2 regions of the Geobacillus sp. C56-T2 genome follow, and region 2 is predicted to be linked to the other one. Evidence: a T-box and tRNA genes for the amino acid it is inferred to sense, from the RefSeq annotation. Region 2 holds a T-box; the other holds one or more tRNA genes.
What was found. The T-box of region 2 lies ahead of GC56T2_RS12900 (valine--tRNA ligase). A T-box ahead of a tRNA ligase gene usually reads a tRNA of that ligase, here a tRNA-Val.
Positions count from the first base shown of each region.

Region 1: it encodes a tRNA-Val, which carries the amino acid that the T-box ahead of GC56T2_RS12900 (valine--tRNA ligase) is inferred to sense. The anticodon was not compared.

Region 1 covers NZ_VJWB01000001.1:83,911-92,944, reverse strand. Annotated here, with positions in the region: rRNA gene GC56T2_RS00500 (23S ribosomal RNA) at 1-991, opposite strand, end outside; rRNA gene GC56T2_RS00495 (16S ribosomal RNA) at 1,384-2,941, opposite strand; tRNA gene GC56T2_RS00490 (tRNA-Ala) at 3,218-3,290, opposite strand; tRNA gene GC56T2_RS00485 (tRNA-Pro) at 3,304-3,377, opposite strand; tRNA gene GC56T2_RS00480 (tRNA-Arg) at 3,382-3,455, opposite strand; tRNA gene GC56T2_RS00475 (tRNA-Leu) at 3,459-3,544, opposite strand; tRNA gene GC56T2_RS00470 (tRNA-Gly) at 3,576-3,650, opposite strand; tRNA gene GC56T2_RS00465 (tRNA-Leu) at 3,660-3,744, opposite strand; tRNA gene GC56T2_RS00460 (tRNA-Lys) at 3,755-3,830, opposite strand; tRNA gene GC56T2_RS00455 (tRNA-Val) at 4,242-4,317, opposite strand; rRNA gene rrf (5S ribosomal RNA) at 4,326-4,442, opposite strand; gene lysS (lysine--tRNA ligase) at 4,682-6,166, opposite strand; gene dusB (tRNA dihydrouridine synthase DusB) at 6,441-7,442, opposite strand; gene GC56T2_RS00435 (helix-turn-helix domain-containing protein) at 7,459-7,680, opposite strand; gene folK (2-amino-4-hydroxy-6-hydroxymethyldihydropteridine diphosphokinase) at 7,632-8,159, opposite strand; gene folB (dihydroneopterin aldolase) at 8,160-8,519, opposite strand; gene folP (dihydropteroate synthase) at 8,512-9,034, opposite strand, start outside.
Region 2 covers NZ_VJWB01000001.1:2,577,444-2,586,477, forward strand. Annotated here, with positions in the region: gene GC56T2_RS12895 (bifunctional folylpolyglutamate synthase/dihydrofolate synthase) at 1-274, opposite strand, end outside; gene GC56T2_RS12900 (valine--tRNA ligase) at 408-3,050, opposite strand; T-box leader at 3,150-3,490, opposite strand; gene GC56T2_RS12905 (hypothetical protein) at 3,630-3,818, shown strand; gene ysxE (spore coat protein YsxE) at 3,943-4,974, opposite strand; gene spoVID (stage VI sporulation protein D) at 5,018-6,079, opposite strand; gene hemL (glutamate-1-semialdehyde 2,1-aminomutase) at 6,290-7,579, opposite strand; gene hemB (porphobilinogen synthase) at 7,595-8,569, opposite strand; partial or broken gene GC56T2_RS18180 (uroporphyrinogen-III synthase) at 8,621-9,034, opposite strand, start outside.

The DNA.
Region 1 (9,034 bases), 2.5 Mb from region 2:
ACTCCCGGGCATAAGTCGTTGGCATTCGGAGTTTGACTGGGTTCGGTAACCCGATGAGGGCCCCTAGCCCAATCAGTGCTCTACCTCCAAGACTCTTACACCCGAGGCTAGCCCTAAAGCTATTTCGGGGAGAACCAGCTATCTCCAAGTTCGATTGGCATTTCACCCCTACCCACACCTCATCCCCGCACTTTTCAACGTGCGTGGGTTCGGGCCTCCAGCCGGTGTTACCCGGCCTTCACCCTGGACATGGGTAGATCACCTGGTTTCGGGTCGACGACGACGTACTCCTGCGCCCTGTTCAGACTCGCTTTCGCTGCGGCTCCGCCTCTCCGGCTTAACCTCGCACGCCATCGTCACTCGCCGGTTCATTCTACAAAAGGCACGCCATCACCCATGAACGGGCTCTGACTACTTGTAGGCACACGGTTTCAGGTTCTCTTTCACTCCCCTTCCGGGGTGCTTTTCACCTTTCCCTCACGGTACTGGTTCGCTATCGGTCACTAGGGAGTATTTAGCCTTGGGAGATGGTCCTCCCTGCTTCCGACGGGATTCCTCGTGTCCCGCCGTACTCAGGAGCCGCTCGGGAGGGAACGAAGTTTCGACTACAGGGCTCTCACCTTCTCTGGCCGGCCGTTCCAGACCGGTTCGTCTACCCCGTTCCTTTCTCACTCCCATAGTGAGCGGTCCTACAACCCCAAGAGGCACGCCTCTTGGTTTGGGCTGTTCCCGTTTCGCTCGCCGCTACTCAGGGAATCGCGTTTGCTTTCTTCTCCTCCGGGTACTAAGATGTTTCAGTTCCCCGGGTGTGCCCTCCATGCCCTATGGATTCAGGCATGGATACTGCCCCATTACGGACAGTGGGTTCCCCCATTCGGACATCTCCGGATCCACGCTTGCTTACAGCTCCCCGGAGCGTTTCGGCGTTTGCCCCGTCCTTCATCGGCTCCTAGTGCCAAGGCATCCACCGTGCGCCCTTTCTAGCTTAACCTACAGCGTCTCGGCTTCTTCCTTTTGTGTATCGGTTATCTAGTTTTCAAGGAACGAAGTCGCTCCATTGAGCTTGCTTCTTTGCTGGTTTGCGTCGAGGAATCTAGCTTCTCTGGACTCGCTTGTAGACGCAGACGCAAACGAAGCAGTGGAAGGAATTCTCATTCCTTCAAAACTGAACGAAACGAAAGCGCGGTGTTCATGCATATGGACTACTGTCTAGCTCCGGCCGCCATCGGCTCGCGACGCTTCGGTCCTGCTGCGGCGGCAACACATTGCATACGCTCCTGTGGCACCACCCACGCAGAACCAAGCAAAGCTTGGTTCGAGCCTCCTCGCAGGCCCTCCAGCGCGTTTCGCCGATAGGCGGGCGGCCTCCGCTTTTCCCCTTAGAAAGGAGGTGATCCAGCCGCACCTTCCGGTACGGCTACCTTGTTACGACTTCACCCCAATCACTTGCCCCACCTTCGGCGGCTGGCTCCCGTCAGGGTTACCGCACCGACTTCGGGTGTTGCAAGCTCTCGTGGTGTGACGGGCGGTGTGTACAAGGCCCGGGAACGTATTCACCGCGGCATGCTGATCCGCGATTACTAGCGATTCCGGCTTCATGCAGGCGAGTTGCAGCCTGCAATCCGAACTGAGAGCGGCTTTTTGGGATTCGCTCCCCCTCGCGGGTTCGCTGCCCTTTGTACCGCCCATTGTAGCACGTGTGTAGCCCAGGTCATAAGGGGCATGATGATTTGACGTCATCCCCACCTTCCTCCGACTTGTCGCCGGCAGTCCCTCTAGAGTGCCCAACCGAATGCTGGCAACTAGAGGCGAGGGTTGCGCTCGTTGCGGGACTTAACCCAACATCTCACGACACGAGCTGACGACAACCATGCACCACCTGTCACCCTGTCCCCCCGAAGGGGGAACGCCCAATCTCTTGGGTTGTCAGGGGATGTCAAGACCTGGTAAGGTTCTTCGCGTTGCTTCGAATTAAACCACATGCTCCACCGCTTGTGCGGGCCCCCGTCAATTCCTTTGAGTTTCAGCCTTGCGGCCGTACTCCCCAGGCGGAGTGCTTATCGCGTTAGCTGCAGCACTAAAGGGTGTGACCCCTCTAACACTTAGCACTCATCGTTTACGGCGTGGACTACCAGGGTATCTAATCCTGTTTGCTCCCCACGCTTTCGCGCCTCAGCGTCAGTTACAGGCCAGAGAGCCGCCTTCGCCACTGGTGTTCCTCCACATCTCTACGCATTTCACCGCTACACGTGGAATTCCGCTCCCCTCTCCTGCACTCAAGCTCCCCAGTTTCCAATGACCCTCCACGGTTGAGCCGTGGGCTTTCACATCAGACTTAAGGAGCCGCCTGCGCGCGCTTTACGCCCAATAATTCCGGACAACGCTCGCCCCCTACGTATTACCGCGGCTGCTGGCACGTAGTTAGCCGGGGCTTTCTCGTGAGGTACCGTCACCGCGCCGCCTTGTTCAAACGGCGCTCCTTCGTCCCTCACAACAGAGCTTTACGACCCGAAGGCCTTCTTCGCTCACGCGGCGTCGCTCCGTCAGACTTTCGTCCATTGCGGAAGATTCCCTACTGCTGCCTCCCGTAGGAGTCTGGGCCGTGTCTCAGTCCCAGTGTGGCCGGTCACCCTCTCAGGCCGGCTACGCATCGTCGCCTTGGTGAGCCGTTACCTCACCAACTAGCTAATGCGCCGCGGGCCCATCCGCAAGTGACAGCCAAAGGCCGCCTTTCAACCAAAGACCATGCGGTCTTCGGTGTTATCCGGTATTAGCTCCGGTTTCCCGGAGTTATCCCGGTCTTGCGGGCAGGTTGCCCACGTGTTACTCACCCGTCCGCCGCTGACCCAACCAGAGCAAGCTCCGATTCGGTCCGCTCGACTTGCATGTATTAGGCACGCCGCCAGCGTTCGTCCTGAGCCAGGATCAAACTCTCCAATGAAAGTTGATTGGCTTTGTAAGCTTCGGCGCCGACACCAAACGTGTCAAGCGGCCTCCGCTTTTCGTATTGTCTAGCTTCGGCCGCTATCGGCTCGCGACGCTTCGTGTCCCGCTGCTGCGGCGACACATTGCATACGCTCCTGTGGCACCACCCACGCAGAACCAAGCAAAGCTTGGTTCGAGCCTCCTCGCGGGCCTCTCAGCGCGTTTCGCCGATAGGCAAGCGGCCTCAGCCTTTCGTTGCGCTTCGTTTCGTTCAGTTTTCAAGGAACGAGGATGGAGCCTATCGGGATCGAACCGATGACCTCCTGCGTGCAAAGCAGGCGCTCTCCCAGCTGAGCTAAGGCCCCACGTGCTCCGCGATCGGGAAGACAGGATTTGAACCTGCGACCCCATGGTCCCAAACCATGTGCTCTACCAAGCTGAGCTACTTCCCGCTAACGCGCTCGAGAGGATTCGAACCCCTAACCTTCTGATCCGTAGTCAGATGCTCTATCCAATTGAGCTACGAGCGCAAGTGCCGAGGGCCGGACTCGAACCGGCACGGTAGTTACCTACCCCAGGATTTTAAGTCCTGTGCGTCTGCCAATTCCGCCACCCCGGCTAACAGGCAAAATCGATTAAAGACAAATAAATGGAGCGGAAGACGGGACTCGAACCCGCGACCCCCACCTTGGCAAGGTGGTGTTCTACCACTGAACTACTTCCGCCCAATTTTATGCGGGTGAAGGGACTCGAACCCCCACGCCCGTGAAGGGCACTAGACCCTGAATCTAGCGCGTCTGCCAATTCCGCCACACCCGCAAATCAATTGTGGTGAGCCATGGAGGACTCGAACCTCCGACCCTCTGATTAAAAGTCAGATGCTCTACCTACTGAGCTAATGGCTCATCGTTAGGATACACTCACATATTTGACGATGTCCCTTCCTCTACCAGCTGACTCGAAGATGCCGAGTGCGTCGGGACAACTCGCAGCAATTTCGAAGATGTAGCGCTCGTTGCTCTACCTACTGAGTGAATGGCTCATGTGATCATAACACTCTAAGTACTGATGAGCTCTACCTGCCTCTTCCTCTACCAGTTGTTTCGAGGAAGCTCGATGCGTCGAGGCAACTCGCAGTCAACCCGAAGATGCATTGCTCGTTACTGAGCGAATGGCTCATGGTTTGGTATACACTCAGATCTTTGACGATGTCCCTTCCTCTGCCAGCTGACTCGAAGATGCCGAGTGCGTCGGGACAACTCGTAGCGATTTCGAAGATGCAGCGCTCGTTGTTGCGCCAAAGGGATAGGTTAAGATGGTGGAGGATGACGGGATCGAACCGCCGACCCCTTGCTTGTAAGGCAAGTGCTCTCCCAGCTGAGCTAATCCTCCACGCCATCGCCTAGCAGCGACCTACTCTTGCAGGGGCGCTGGCCCCAACTACCATCGGCGCTGGAGGGCTTAACTTCCGTGTTCGGGATGGGAACGGGTGTTTCCCCTCCGCTATCACCACTAGGCGACCAATTAGACAAGTCATATTATAGCCGAATTGTTGCGTTTGTCAATACAATCTTTATTTTTGAACGCAACAGTTGTCATTTCAGCATGCTATCATAATATAGCACACCAAAAACGGTTTGTCAACGGTGATTTTTTACCTTCGTTCATAAAGACGACTTTTATTCTATACGCTTCTTGTTTTAAAGTCAATAGCCAATCGTCCCCTGTCAAGGAAAGACACAGGGGACGATCATTGTCATTTATGGCGCATCTGTGGGAAGAGCAGCACGTCACGAATGGACGGCGAGTTGGTCAAGAGCATCACCAAGCGGTCGACACCGATGCCAAGCCCGCCTGTTGGCGGCATGCCGTATTCAAGCGCTTCAAGGAAGTCCTCGTCCATTTCATGCGCTTCATCGTTTCCTTGTTCGCGCTCTTTTAGCTGCGCCTCGAAGCGTTGACGCTGATCGATCGGGTCGTTCAGTTCGGTAAAGGCATTGGCATGTTCGCGCCCGACGATAAACAGCTCAAATCGGTCGGTAAAACGCGGGTCGTCCGGATTTTTCTTGGCCAATGGCGAAATTTCAACCGGATGGCCGTAAATAAACGTCGGCTGGATAAGATGGGACTCGACTTTTTGTTCAAAAAACTCGTTGACAATATGGCCAAAGGTCATGTGGGGAGCGACTTCCACGCCATGTTCTTTCGCCAGTTCCCGCGCCTCTTCGTCGCTCATCTGTCGCCAGAAATCGACGCCGACATATTCCTTGATGGCGTCAACCATATGGAGGCGCCGCCATTCGGGCGTTAAGTCAACGGTATGTTCGCCGTATTGAATTTTCGTCGTTCCGAGCACTTCATTGGCGATGTGGGCGATCAAATTTTCGGTCAGTTTCATGATGTCGCGGAAATCGGCGTACGCCTCGTACAATTCGAGCATCGTAAACTCCGGATTATGGCGGGTGGAAATGCCTTCGTTCCGGAAAACGCGGCCGATTTCATACACCTTTTCCAAACCGCCGACGATGAGCCGTTTTAAATGGAGCTCGATGGCGATTCGCATATAAAGCGTCATATCCAATGCGTTATGATGCGTAATGAACGGACGTGCAGCCGCACCGCCTGCTACGGCGTGCATCATCGGTGTTTCGACTTCTAAGTAGCCATGGCTGTCAAGATACCGCCGCATCGATTGGATGATCAAACTGCGAGTAATAAACGTCTTCTTGCTTTCCGGATTCATGATTAAATCGAGATAACGCTGGCGGTAGCGCTGCTCAATGTCCTTAAGGCCGTGGTACTTCTCAGGCAGCGGGCGCAACGACTTGGTCAAAAATTCGTACGACGACACCTTAATGGAAAGTTCGCCGACTTTCGTTTTGAACACCGTGCCACGCACGCCAACGATATCGCCAAGGTCGGAGATTTTAAACAGTTCGTACTGTTGTTCGCCGACATCGTCTTGGCGGACATAAATTTGGATTTGCCCTGTAACGTCTTGGATGTGGGCAAATCCCGCTTTGCCTTTGCCGCGCTTAGTCATAATGCGACCGGCGATAGCGACTTCGATCGGGTTTTCTTCTAGCTGCTCTTTTGACCATTCACCGTATAGTTCAAATAGCTCTTGTGCCTTGTGCGTGCGCTCGAACCGTTTGCCAAATGGGTCGACGCCCAATTCTTCGATTTTTTTCAGCTTTTCCCTGCGGACGCGCAGTTGGTCGTTCAATTCTTCGTGACTCATAGCTCATTCACTCCATTTAGCGATTTTTTACGAAAAATACTGCCAGCACCCGCTGGCAGTTCTCCGCTGCATGAACATCGTCCTTGTTGGACCATGTCATCTTCTATGGTCATGCATAGAAGACGGGGGCTTCTCTGATCATCCCATCTTATGCCGGAAAATGGGCTGAGCGATCCCCGTGCGCCCCACGGTTCGATCACCGCCTTCGGTTGCGTCTTGACGCATTCCCCACTCTCCCTTTGCTTCGGAGCAGGAACCGTCTTGCAAAGCGATGCTAAACAGCTTCGGCGTTCGCCGCTGCTTGGGCTTCTGCTTCTTCCGCTACTTGAAGCAACAGCGCGGCCAGTTCGTCTCGCGTTTCGCATTCGTTGATGGCATTGCGGATTTTCGCTGCACCGCGAATGCCCTTTAAATACCAAGCAGCGTGTTTACGCATTTCTTTTACGGCGATATATTCGCCTTTTAAGGCAATCAATCGATCCAAATGCAACAGGCAGACGTCGATTTTTTCCCGCGGCGTTGGTTCGGGGATGAGTTCCCCCGTTTCTAAATAGCGGACCGTGCGGTAGATCATCCACGGATTGCCGAGCGCCGCCCGCCCGATCATGACACCGTCGACTCCTGTCTCTTCCAGCATCCGTTTGGCATCTTGCGGCGTTTTGACATCGCCGTTGCCGATGACCGGGATGTTGACCGCTTCTTTCACTTGCTTGATGATGTTCCAATCCGCTTTTCCTTCATACATTTGCACCCTTGTCCGTCCGTGGACAGCGACAGCTTTGCCGCCGGCGCGCTCGACGGCTTGAGCGTTTTCGACGGCGTAAATGTGCTGTTCATCCCAACCGATCCGCATTTTCACCGTGACCGGTTTTTCCACAGCATCAACAATCGCGGCAACGACATCATAGATTTTATTCGGATCAAGCAGCCATTTCGCTCCAGCGTCACAATTTGTAATTTTCGGCACTGGACAGCCCATGTTAATGTCGATGATATCGGCATTCGTATTTTTATCGACAAATTTCGCCGCTTTGACAAGCGTTTCTTTCTCGCCGCCGAAAATTTGCAAACTGATCGGCTTTTCCCGCTCATCGATGTACAACATATTCAACGTTTTTTCATTGTTGTATACGATTCCTTTGTCGCTGACCATCTCAGCGCATACGAGCCCGGCACCGAATTCTTTGACGGTCAGGCGGAACGCCGAGTTGCACACGCCTGCCATCGGGGCGAGCACAACACGGTTTTTGATTTCGACGTCACCGATGCGAAACATCGAAAACGCCTCCTTTCTACTTGTTTGATTCGAACGTTGGCGGAGACAGCTCCTCCACTGACACATTCAACCGTTCGGCGATTTGCCCGATGAGCGCATCGGATGGCATCCGATTACCACGCTCAATTTCACCAAGGATGGATACTGAAATGCCAAGCTCCTTAGCCAACTTTTCTTGTGTATATCCTTTCAGCTTTCGAAAAGCGCGAATACGTCTTCCCCATCTTTCTGCTTCCATAGGCGAACTCCTTTTTTGTCCGGCAGCCGGTCAATGATGTCGGTTAGCGGTTCAGAAAGAGTTGGTATGGTCACAAACGCATTGACTTCCAACAACGGAATGAGCACAAACGCCCGCTCCATCATGCGCGGATGCGGGATCGTCAGTTGCTCTGTCTCAATATTTTCATGATTATACAGCAAAATGTCAAGGTCTAACGTTCGCGGCCCCCAACGAACTTCCCTTTTTCTCCCCAATTTTTGTTCGATTTCTTGAGTCACGTCAAGCAAGGCAAACGGTGATAGCGTTGTCGCCACCTCGATCACCATGTTTAAAAACTTGCCTTGATTGACGTAGCCAACCGGATCAGTTTCATAAATCGATGAGCTGGAGGTGATAAAAATTTCTTTATGATGATAGAGCGCTTCAATGGCAGAACGCAAATAGGAAACACGATCTCCAAGGTTAGAGCCTAAAGCGAGATATGCAATGTTTTCCATTTAACGACCCCTATCAATTTCGACTGCGACATATTGATAATGGCCGCGGATCGGCGGATTCGGCTTTGTCACTTTGACAATGCAACGCTGAACAACAGGAAAGACGGCGAGCAAGTCGGCAGCGATCGCTTCAGCGACCGCCTCGATCAAGGCAAACGTCCGCTCTTCCACGATCACCCGGCAGTGCTCGTACACATCGGCGTAGTTGACGGTATACTCAAGACGATCGCTCCGCCCAGCGGGCTGCAAATCGAGCTCCAGCGTCACATCGACTAAAAACCGCTGGCCGAGGATGTTTTCTTCGCGAAGCACCCCGTGGTAACCGTAAAATTCCATGCCGTGCACGTAAATTTTATCGATGGCCGCTCTCTCCCTTCCCGAGCATAGCATCCATCATTTTCGCCATGCGAGCGATCGGCAATACATCGTGGACACGGACGATATGCACGCCTTTGACGATGCCGAGGCAAACGGTCGCGCCCGTCCCTTCCAGCCGCTCCTCAACTGGGACATTGAGCACATGGCCGATAAACCGTTTGCGCGACGTACCGAGCAACAGCGGATAGCCAAGAGCGGCAAATTCGTCAAGACGGCGCATCACTTCCAAGTTATGCTCGACCGTCTTGGCGAAGCCGATGCCTGGGTCTAAAATGATGTTTTCCTCTTTCACACCGGCTCCTTTGGCAATGCGAATGCTTTCCTGCAAATCAGCGATCATGTCGGAAATCAACTCGCGATACGCCATATCGCGGCGGTTGTGCATTAAAATAATCGGCACGCCGTACGTGGCGGCGACGCGCGCCATATCGGGATCGGCTTTTGCTCCCCAAACGTCGTTGATCATGTGTGCTCCGGCTTCGATCGCTTGCCGAGCG
Region 2 (9,034 bases):
TCGGTTCGCCGTTGACGCTGATCCGTTCGTTAAACTGCTCGACATACGGCGAAGTGAACGTCCCGACCGAATACCCCGCCGCTTGCAAAATCGAGCGCAAATAAGCGACCGTCGACCCTTTTCCGTTCGTTCCGCCGATATGGACGGCGCGGACGCGGCGTTCCGGGTGGCCGAGCTTTTCCATCATCCATTCCATCCGTTTTAGCCCCGGCTTCATGCCAAGCCGCAGCCGCCCGTGAATCCAAGCGACGGCTTCCTCATATGTGCGGATCATATTCATGATTCCTCCCTTGAGAAGATCAAGATCGAAAGGCTGGCGATGGGCCAAGCAGCTTCCACCAGCGAAAAAGACGAACCCGCATGATGGCGGATTCGTCTTCATCATAATCAACCGCAAGATCGTTTGTCTACCGTTTCAGCTCAGCGAGGCGCGCTTTCACCGCTTCGCGTTTTTCGATGTAGTCTTGCCGCTTGCGTCGCTCTTCTTCGACGACATGGGCCGGCGCTTTCGCCAAAAAGCCTTCGTTGGCCAGTTTCTTTTCGACGCGCTCGACTTCTTTGTTCCACTTGTCAAGCTCTTTTTCAAGCCGCTTGATTTCTTCTTCAATATTGATCAGCCCTTCAAGCGGCAAAATAAGCTCCGCTCCGGTGACGACAGCGGTCATCGCTTTTTCCGGCGCCGGGACATCGGTGTCGATGACCAGCTCGCTCGGATTGCAGAACCGTTCCAAATAAGCGCGGTTTTTCAAAAGCGCGGCCCGCACGTGCTCGTCTTTTGTCTTAATATAGAGCGCAATCGGTTTGCTCGGCGGTGTGTTCACTTCAGCGCGGATGTTTCGGACCGCGCGGATGATGTCCACAAGCATCCGCATTTCTTCAGCCGCTTCTTCGTTCGACAGTTCGGGACGCACTTGCGGCCACGGAGCAACGGTGATCGATTCCCCTTCATGCGGCAAGTTTTGCCAAATTTCCTCGGTAATGAACGGCATGAACGGGTGAAGCAGGCGCATCGTGTTGTCAAGCACATACGCCAACACCGAACGCGTCGTCTTTTTCGCCGCCTCGTCATCGCCGTACAGCGGCAGCTTTGCCATTTCGATGTACCAGTCGCACAAGTCGTCCCAAATAAAGTTGTACAGCGTGCGTCCGACTTCGCCAAACTCGTATTTGTCGGCGAGCTTCGTCACCGTGTCGATCGTTTCGTTTAAGCGCGTTAAAATCCAATGGTCGGCGACCGTTTTTTCGCCGCTCAAATCCAGCTCCTCGTACGTCATGCCGCCCATGTTCATCAAGGCAAAGCGCGAGGCGTTCCAAATTTTGTTAGCAAAATTCCACGTCGCTTCGACTTTTTCCGTGCTGAAGCGCAAATCTTGGCCCGGCGAGCTGCCGGTCGCCAAGAAATAGCGGAGCGCATCGGCGCCATACTGGTCGATCACATCCATCGGATCAACGCCGTTGCCGAGCGACTTGCTCATTTTCCGTCCTTGGGCGTCGCGGACAAGACCGTGGATCAACACGTCTTTAAACGGCCGCTTTCCGGTGAACTCAAGCCCTTGGAAAATCATGCGCGATACCCAGAAGAAAATGATGTCATAGCCGGTGACTAGCACATCGGTCGGGTAATAGCGCTTGTAGTCCGGCGAGTCGGTATCGGGCCAGCCCATTGTCGAGAACGGCCAAAGCGCCGAGCTGAACCATGTATCAAGCACGTCGGGGTCTTGCTCCCAGTTTTCAATGTCTTTCGGCGGCTCATGGTCAACGTAAATGTCGCCCGTTTCTTTATGATACCACGCCGGAATCCGGTGCCCCCACCAAAGCTGGCGCGAAATGCACCAGTCGCGGATGTTTTCCAGCCAGTGCAAATACGTTTTTTCAAACCGCTCCGGCACGAACTGCACTTTGCCGTCGGTTTGCTGCAGCTTGATGGCGGCTTCGGCCAGCGGCTTCATTTTGACGAACCATTGCGTCGACAAATACGGCTCAACGACCGCTCCGCTCCGTTCGCTATGGCCGACCGAGTGGACGTGCTCCTCAATTTTAAAGAGGACGCCTTGCTCTTGCAAGTCGCGGACGATTTGCTTCCGGCACTCGAACCGGTCAAGCCCTTGGTATTGCATGGCGTTTTCATTCATCGTGCCGTCTTCGTTCATGACGAGAATGCGCGGCAAGTTGTGGCGGTTGCCGATTTCAAAATCGTTCGGGTCGTGTGCCGGCGTAATTTTCACCGCCCCGGAGCCGAATTCCATATCGACGTACTCATCGGCGATGATCGGAATTTCGCGGCCGACGATCGGCAATTTCACCATTTTGCCGATCAAGTGCTTGTATCGCTCATCATCAGGGTGCACAGCAACGGCCGTGTCGCCGAGCATCGTTTCCGGACGGGTCGTCGCCACTTCAATGTAGCCCGAGCCGTCAGCGAGCGGATAGCGCAAATGATAGAGCGCGCCTTTTACTTCTTTATAAACCACCTCAATGTCCGACAACGCCGTTTTCGTCACCGGGTCCCAGTTGATGATGTACTCGCCGCGGTAAATGAGCCCTTTCCGGTAAAGCGAGACGAACACTTCGCGCACCGCTTTGGAGAGCCCTTCATCCAGCGTAAACCGCTCGCGCGTGTAATCGAGGCCAAGCCCTAACTTCGCCCATTGGCTGCGAATATGGCCGGCGTACTCTTCTTTCCACTTCCACGTTTCTTCCAAAAATTTCTCCCGGCCTAAATCGTAGCGCGACAATCCTTGCTGGCGCAGCTTCTCTTCCACTTTCGCCTGGGTGGCGATGCCGGCGTGATCCATCCCTGGAAGCCAAAGAACGTCATAGCCTTGCATCCGCTTCATGCGGGTAATGATGTCTTGCAGCGTCGTATCCCACGCATGCCCTAAATGCAGTTTGCCGGTGACGTTCGGCGGCGGAATGACGATCGTAAACGGTTGTTTGTCCGGATCGCCGGTCGCTTCAAAAAACTTGCCTTTCAGCCACCATTCATAACGCCCCGCCTCAACGGCGCGATGGTCGTATTTGGGCGGCATTGACACTTCATGTTGTGCCATAATCATTCCCTCCTTCGACATGATGGACAATACGGCCGACGGCGGCTTTCCTGCTTGGCAATGCCGCGCCGACGGCAAGCAAAAAAGCCCCTTTCATCCGAAAAGGACGAAAGGAGCTGCTTTCGCGGTACCACCTTTTTTCTTAAGCCTAGAGGATGGCAAAACCGTGTCGTTCAAGCACCGGGCGATGTTCCATCCGAAGCGGCCGCAACGTTCCCCGACTTTGGAAACGGCGTCTTTCAACCACCGCCCTCTAGGGCTTAAGCGCTTCATTGGCATAACGGCAATCAACCGGCTTCCTCTACTCGGCAGCAGCGCCTTTCAACGAAGCAGCTCAAGGGCGACCTTCCAGCAGCCGCCATCCTAGGAAATCTCGCAGCTTTCTGATTTCCCTCTCTGCAGGCGCGGGCCGCTGTACTCCTCCCCGTCTTCGCTTTTGTCGTCATCGTTCGATTATTATACTACCATTGTCCATCATCTTTGCCAAGTTTTTATTGATTTATTCGACAGAAAGCCATTTGGTGACAAACGTTCACCCGTCTCATATTGTATAGTAAACCGGAGAAGGAGGGACGACCGATGCGGCGTTTCAATCCGTACTCATGGCCGCCGTGGCTGCGGCAAGTGCGCGCCATCTGCGCCCAAGTGATCATTCCGCTCGCCGTTTTTCAGGCGATCCGCACCATTTTGCTGCCGACAACGTTTGACGTGCTTTTATTGGCCATTCTTGTGTTGGCGGCTGTCGCGTTCCGTTTGGAATGGATTTAGGAGAATCGGATGTAAAACAAACATTCAACTTATCATCGCTCAAGGCAACGAGCGGTTTTTCACCAACGTTTTCGGCTTCCATGGCCATAGGCGTTTCCGGATCGTTTTCCGTTGGAGGATGGATTTAGTCTTGACCTTGTTCATCGATCGGCGCTTCGGCGTCACTCATCTCTTTTTGTTGCCGTGCGGCATCGCGCTGGACAAGATGCATGACGACCGCTTCCATGTTTTTAAAGGCAAAATAACAGCGCTGCAAGGCGGCGACGTAGGCCCGCTCGTTCCGTTCCGTCCGCCGGGTGGCTTCATATCGCTCCAAACAGCGGACAAACCTACGCGGCTCGGCCAAGTGGCCGTATAAAAACGCCCGTTCCCCGGCGGATAGTGGCAACGCTTTTTCATATTCATCGATGCCATCAAGCCACGCCCGTGCAAGCGGCGGAAACGTTTGAACATGAGCGCGAAACGCGGCGATCAAATCGTATACTGGCGAATTCCAATGCGCCCGCTCCCAGCTGATCCAATACGGCGCCACGTAGTGGGAGAGGCGCGCTTTTCCGTGCACCCAAGCCGTCCGCCATTGCTTCGTTTCCTTGAGCGCCTCCTCCCACGCAGCCAACTGCTCCTCGGCGAACGAATACGCGCGCATCACTTCATGAAAATAGGTGCAGCATTGGAGCTGAAACGGCGACATGTACCACGCCGATTCATACGTTTCGACTCGCTCTTCCCATAAAGCTCGCGCTCGTTGCCATTCGTTCTTTTTTTGCTGGCGGTACGCTTCGATTTCTTCCTCTTTTACCGCCACCGTGCGGATGGTGGCGCGGTGCAGCTCGGCCAACCCGCGAAAGAAAGAGCGGACAACCTCGTCGTCCGCTTTCGCCCCTTGGTCATGCCAAGCCTGCAAATAATAAAGGCGGCCTCCATCGACCGCAAACAGTGACTGTTGGCGCGTCCCGTACACCGGCGGACAACGGCGGCCATAGTAGCGAAGCGACTGCCAAACCGCTGCCGCCTCCCGTTCGTCATGGAGCGCCTTTAAAGCGAAAACGCCGTTTGTCGTGTACACTTTCGCTACTTTGCCCCGCTGTTCGATGCGCTCCGGCGTCACCCCATATTGGGCAAGCAGAGCGCGCTGGCTGGCAAACCGTCCATCCATCGTGATGCCCCCTTGACGGCAAAAGAAGCGGAAAGCGCCCTGTTCATGAGAACGAACGGCTTCCCGCCATGGCCGGAATATAGAGCAGCTGCCCTTCGTGGACGTCATCCGGGCTTTCCAAATCGTTGGCGCGCAAAAGCTGAGAAACGGTCACCTCATATCGTTCCGCAATCTTGTCCAACGAATCCCCTTGCTGGACGATGCAAATTTTGACGGTTGTAAACTCTTCCGCTTCACTTTTGGCAAACAGCTTCGTCAAATAAAGGGCGTTTTCGCTTTTCACTTCCGCTTGTTGTTCTTCCTCGTCCTCTTCACTCACCGCTTTTTTAGCGGCCCCGATCGATACTTTCGCCTCCGTTGGCGGCAACACGGAATCAATCTTCTCTTCCCCTTCCGCGTTGACGGCTTTCGTTTCCGTCTCAAGCGGCAAAAACGGCTCTTTTACATCCTCTGTTTCATCAGACAGCGTTTCTTCATGACGCACAGCCGCTGGCTCAACGGTGGAAGGCGGCGCTTCACTGACTGCGGCGACAGGCTGTTCGCCCGCCTCACTAGCGGGTTGGTTCTCCGATGTAAACGCTTCATCGTCGGCTGCCTCTTTGCGTGCCACTGATTCAAACGGGGCAAACAGCGGCTCTTCTTCCTCATCAGCCGGCAACTCGGAAGCGAGCGGCGCGTCGCTGATGCCGCTGATGGAAATATCGGCGGTCACCACCAACCGGCCATTGTCGCCCAACTCATAGTCAAACGATTCGACCGTCACGTACACGTCATCAAGCGAGCGAATCCGGTTTTTCGGAATCGTGATATCAATAGGGAATCGGTGCGACAGTTCGCTGATGCCGTCGTCGCGCACCGCGATGTGCTGAATGAACCGATAGCTCGCCAAATCAAACGCGTCCTCTTCCTCGGCAGCAGCTAGTTTCGGCTGCGCTGAGCGGAACTCCCCGCTTAACTCAAGCGCGCCGCGAATCGTGATATATTGATCATACTCCTCAACGGAAATGACCGGATCGAGAGAAATGGACAAAAACTCAGCGACTTCCTGTCCGCTTTGAAACCAGACCGATTCTTCGAGCGAAAAACGCAAATACGACTGCTCCAACCGGGCCTCCTCCTTCCGTCCCTTCGCCAAATGGTTTCTATGACAGTATCCATTGTATGAGCGAAAAAAGGACAGTATGATAAAAAAATCGGGCTGACCCAACAGGTTGTCTGCCTTTAAAATCGGCACCACCGATCACGGCAGAAGCAGCCAGCACGTCTATGCAGCAACGAAAGAGGGTATCCCGCTTTTGGGACACCCTCGTTTCGCTCAGCCGCGCAGGCGGGTAAACACCCGTTCGGCAGCGGCGATCGTATATTCAATGTCTTCATCGCTATGCGCCGTCGACAAAAACAGCCCTTCAAATTGCGACGGCGGCAAGAAAACGCCTTCGTTCGCCATTTCCCGATAATAGGCGGCAAACAGCTCCAAGTCGGACGTTTTCGCTATCTCGTAGTTGACCACCGGCTCGTTGGTGAAGAAAAAGCCAATCATCGATCCAGCGCGGTTGATCGTGTGCGGAATGCCGTACTTTTCCGCCGCCTGATGAAGACCGTCGGCAAGGCGAGCCGCCTTGCGACCAAGCTCTTCGTACACTTCCGGCGTCAATTGCCGAAGCGTTTCGTAACCGGCCGTCATGGCGAGCGGGTTGCCGGACAGCGTGCCCGCTTGATAGACCGGCCCGCTCGGGGCGACAAACTCCATGATCTCCGCTTTGCCGCCGTACGCTCCGACCGGCAGGCCGCCGCCGATCACTTTGCCAAGGCACGTCAAATCCGGCTCCACGCCGTAATATCCTTGCGCGCAATGATAGTCGACGCGGAACCCGGTCATGACCTCATCGAAAATCAACAAAGCGCCGTATTGTTTCGTCACCTCGCGCAGCCCTTCCAAAAAGCCGGGAACGGGCGGCACGACTCCCATGTTGCCGGCGACCGGCTCGACGATCACCGCCGCAATGTCTTCGCCAAACCGCCTAAACGCATAGCGGACGCTGTCCAAATCGTTGTACGGCACCGTGATCGTATGCTGGGCGACCGCCTCCGGCACGCCCGGGCTGTCCGGCAAGCCGAGCGTCGCCACGCCGGAGCCGGCTTTAATGAGCAGCGAATCGCCATGGCCATGATAGCTGCCCTCAAATTTAAGGATTTTGTTGCGTTTCGTATAGCCGCGCGCCAAACGCAAAGCGCTCATCGTCGCCTCGGTGCCGGAGTTGACCATGCGCACGACCTCGACGGACGGCACCCGCTCGATGACGAGCTTGGCGAGCTCATTTTCAAGCAGCGTCGGGGCGCCGAAGCTCGTTCCTTGCTCCGCCACCCGCTTCAACGCCTCAACGACGTGCGGATGGGCATGTCCTAAAATGAGCGGACCCCACGACAGCACATAATCGATATATTCATTGCCGTCAATATCGTAAATTTTCGAGCCTTGGCCGCGCGCCATAAAAATCGGCGTCATCCCAACCGACTTGAAGGCGCGCACCGGGCTGTTCACTCCGCCCGGCATCAGCCGCACCGCTTCTTCATAAGCCGCTTTTGAACGATCATAGCTGCGCACGATTCCGCCCCCTTTCTATTCGGCAAGCCAACGGGCTACATCTTTCGCAAAATACGTAATGATCAGATCAGCGCCCGCCCGCTTCATTCCAGTCAGCATTTCCATCACGACCGCCTTTTCGTCAATCCAGCCGTTTTGCGCCGCCGCTTTGATCATCGAATATTCGCCGCTCACATTATAGGCGACAAGCGGCAGCGGGAACCGGTTTTTAATGTCGCGGATGATGTCCATGTAGGCGAGCGCCGGCTTCACCATCAAGAAATCAGCGCCTTCTTTGACATCCGACTCCGCTTCCCGAAACGCCTCGAGGCGGTTGGCCGGATCCATTTGGTACGTTTTCCGGTCCCCGAATTGCGGCGCGCTGTCCGCGGCTTCGCGGAACGGGCCGTAAAACGCCGACGCGTATTTGATCGCGTACGACATGATCGGCACGTTCACAAACCCGGCTTCGTCAAGCCCGCGGCGAATGGCGGCGACAAATCCGTCCATCATGTTCGACGGGGCGATGATATCAGCGCCCGCCTGCGCTTGGCTGACCGCCGTCTTGGCGAGCAGCTCAAGCGACGGGTCGTTCAGCACTTGATCGTTTTCCACGACGCCGCAATGGCCGTGGCTCGTATACTCGCACAAACACGTATCGGCGATCACGACCATTTCCGGATGCTGCGCTTTGATTTGGCGAATCGCCCGCTGAACGATTCCGGTTTCACAGTACGCCTGCGAACCGACCTCGTCTTTTTCATTGGGCACGCCAAACACCATCACCGCCCGAATGCCAAGCTTGGCGATGTCATCGATTTCTTCTGGCAGACGATCGAGCGATAAATGGTACACCCCCGGCATCGACGACACTTCGCGGCGAATGCCGCTCCCTTCCACGACAAACAGTGGGTAGATGAAATCATCAACATGAAGATGCGTCTCCCGCACCATCGCCCGAATGGCGGCTGTTTGCCGCAGACGGCGATGGCGGTCAAACGGTAATGTCATGCGCGTCCCCTCCATGGAAAAATATTGTTCCATCGCTCTGATTATACCATCGGCCGTGTAATCAGTGGGACAAATCTGGACGGCGATTCCTTGCCGCTCCGCCGCGTCTTTCGTCACCGGCCCGATGCAGGCGACGGCCGTGCCGGAAAGAAGGAGGGCGGCTTCGCGGCCGAGCAGGCGGACGAGGCTGGTGACCGCTGATGGACTCATCAATGTCACGACATCGACCTTGCGCGCGCGAAGCAGCGACAAGAGCCGCTCTCGTCCGCTCGCATCTAGCACCGTCTCATACACCGTCAACTCCTCGACGATCGCGCCGGCTTCCCGCAGCATGGCCGGCAGCACAGGACGCGCCAAATCCCCCTTGACAAACAGCACCCGCGCTCCAGGGCGCAGGCGTCCAGCGAGCAACACGGCGAGCCGCTCGGCGGTGAAATCATCCGGCACGAGCGCCGGCGCCACCCC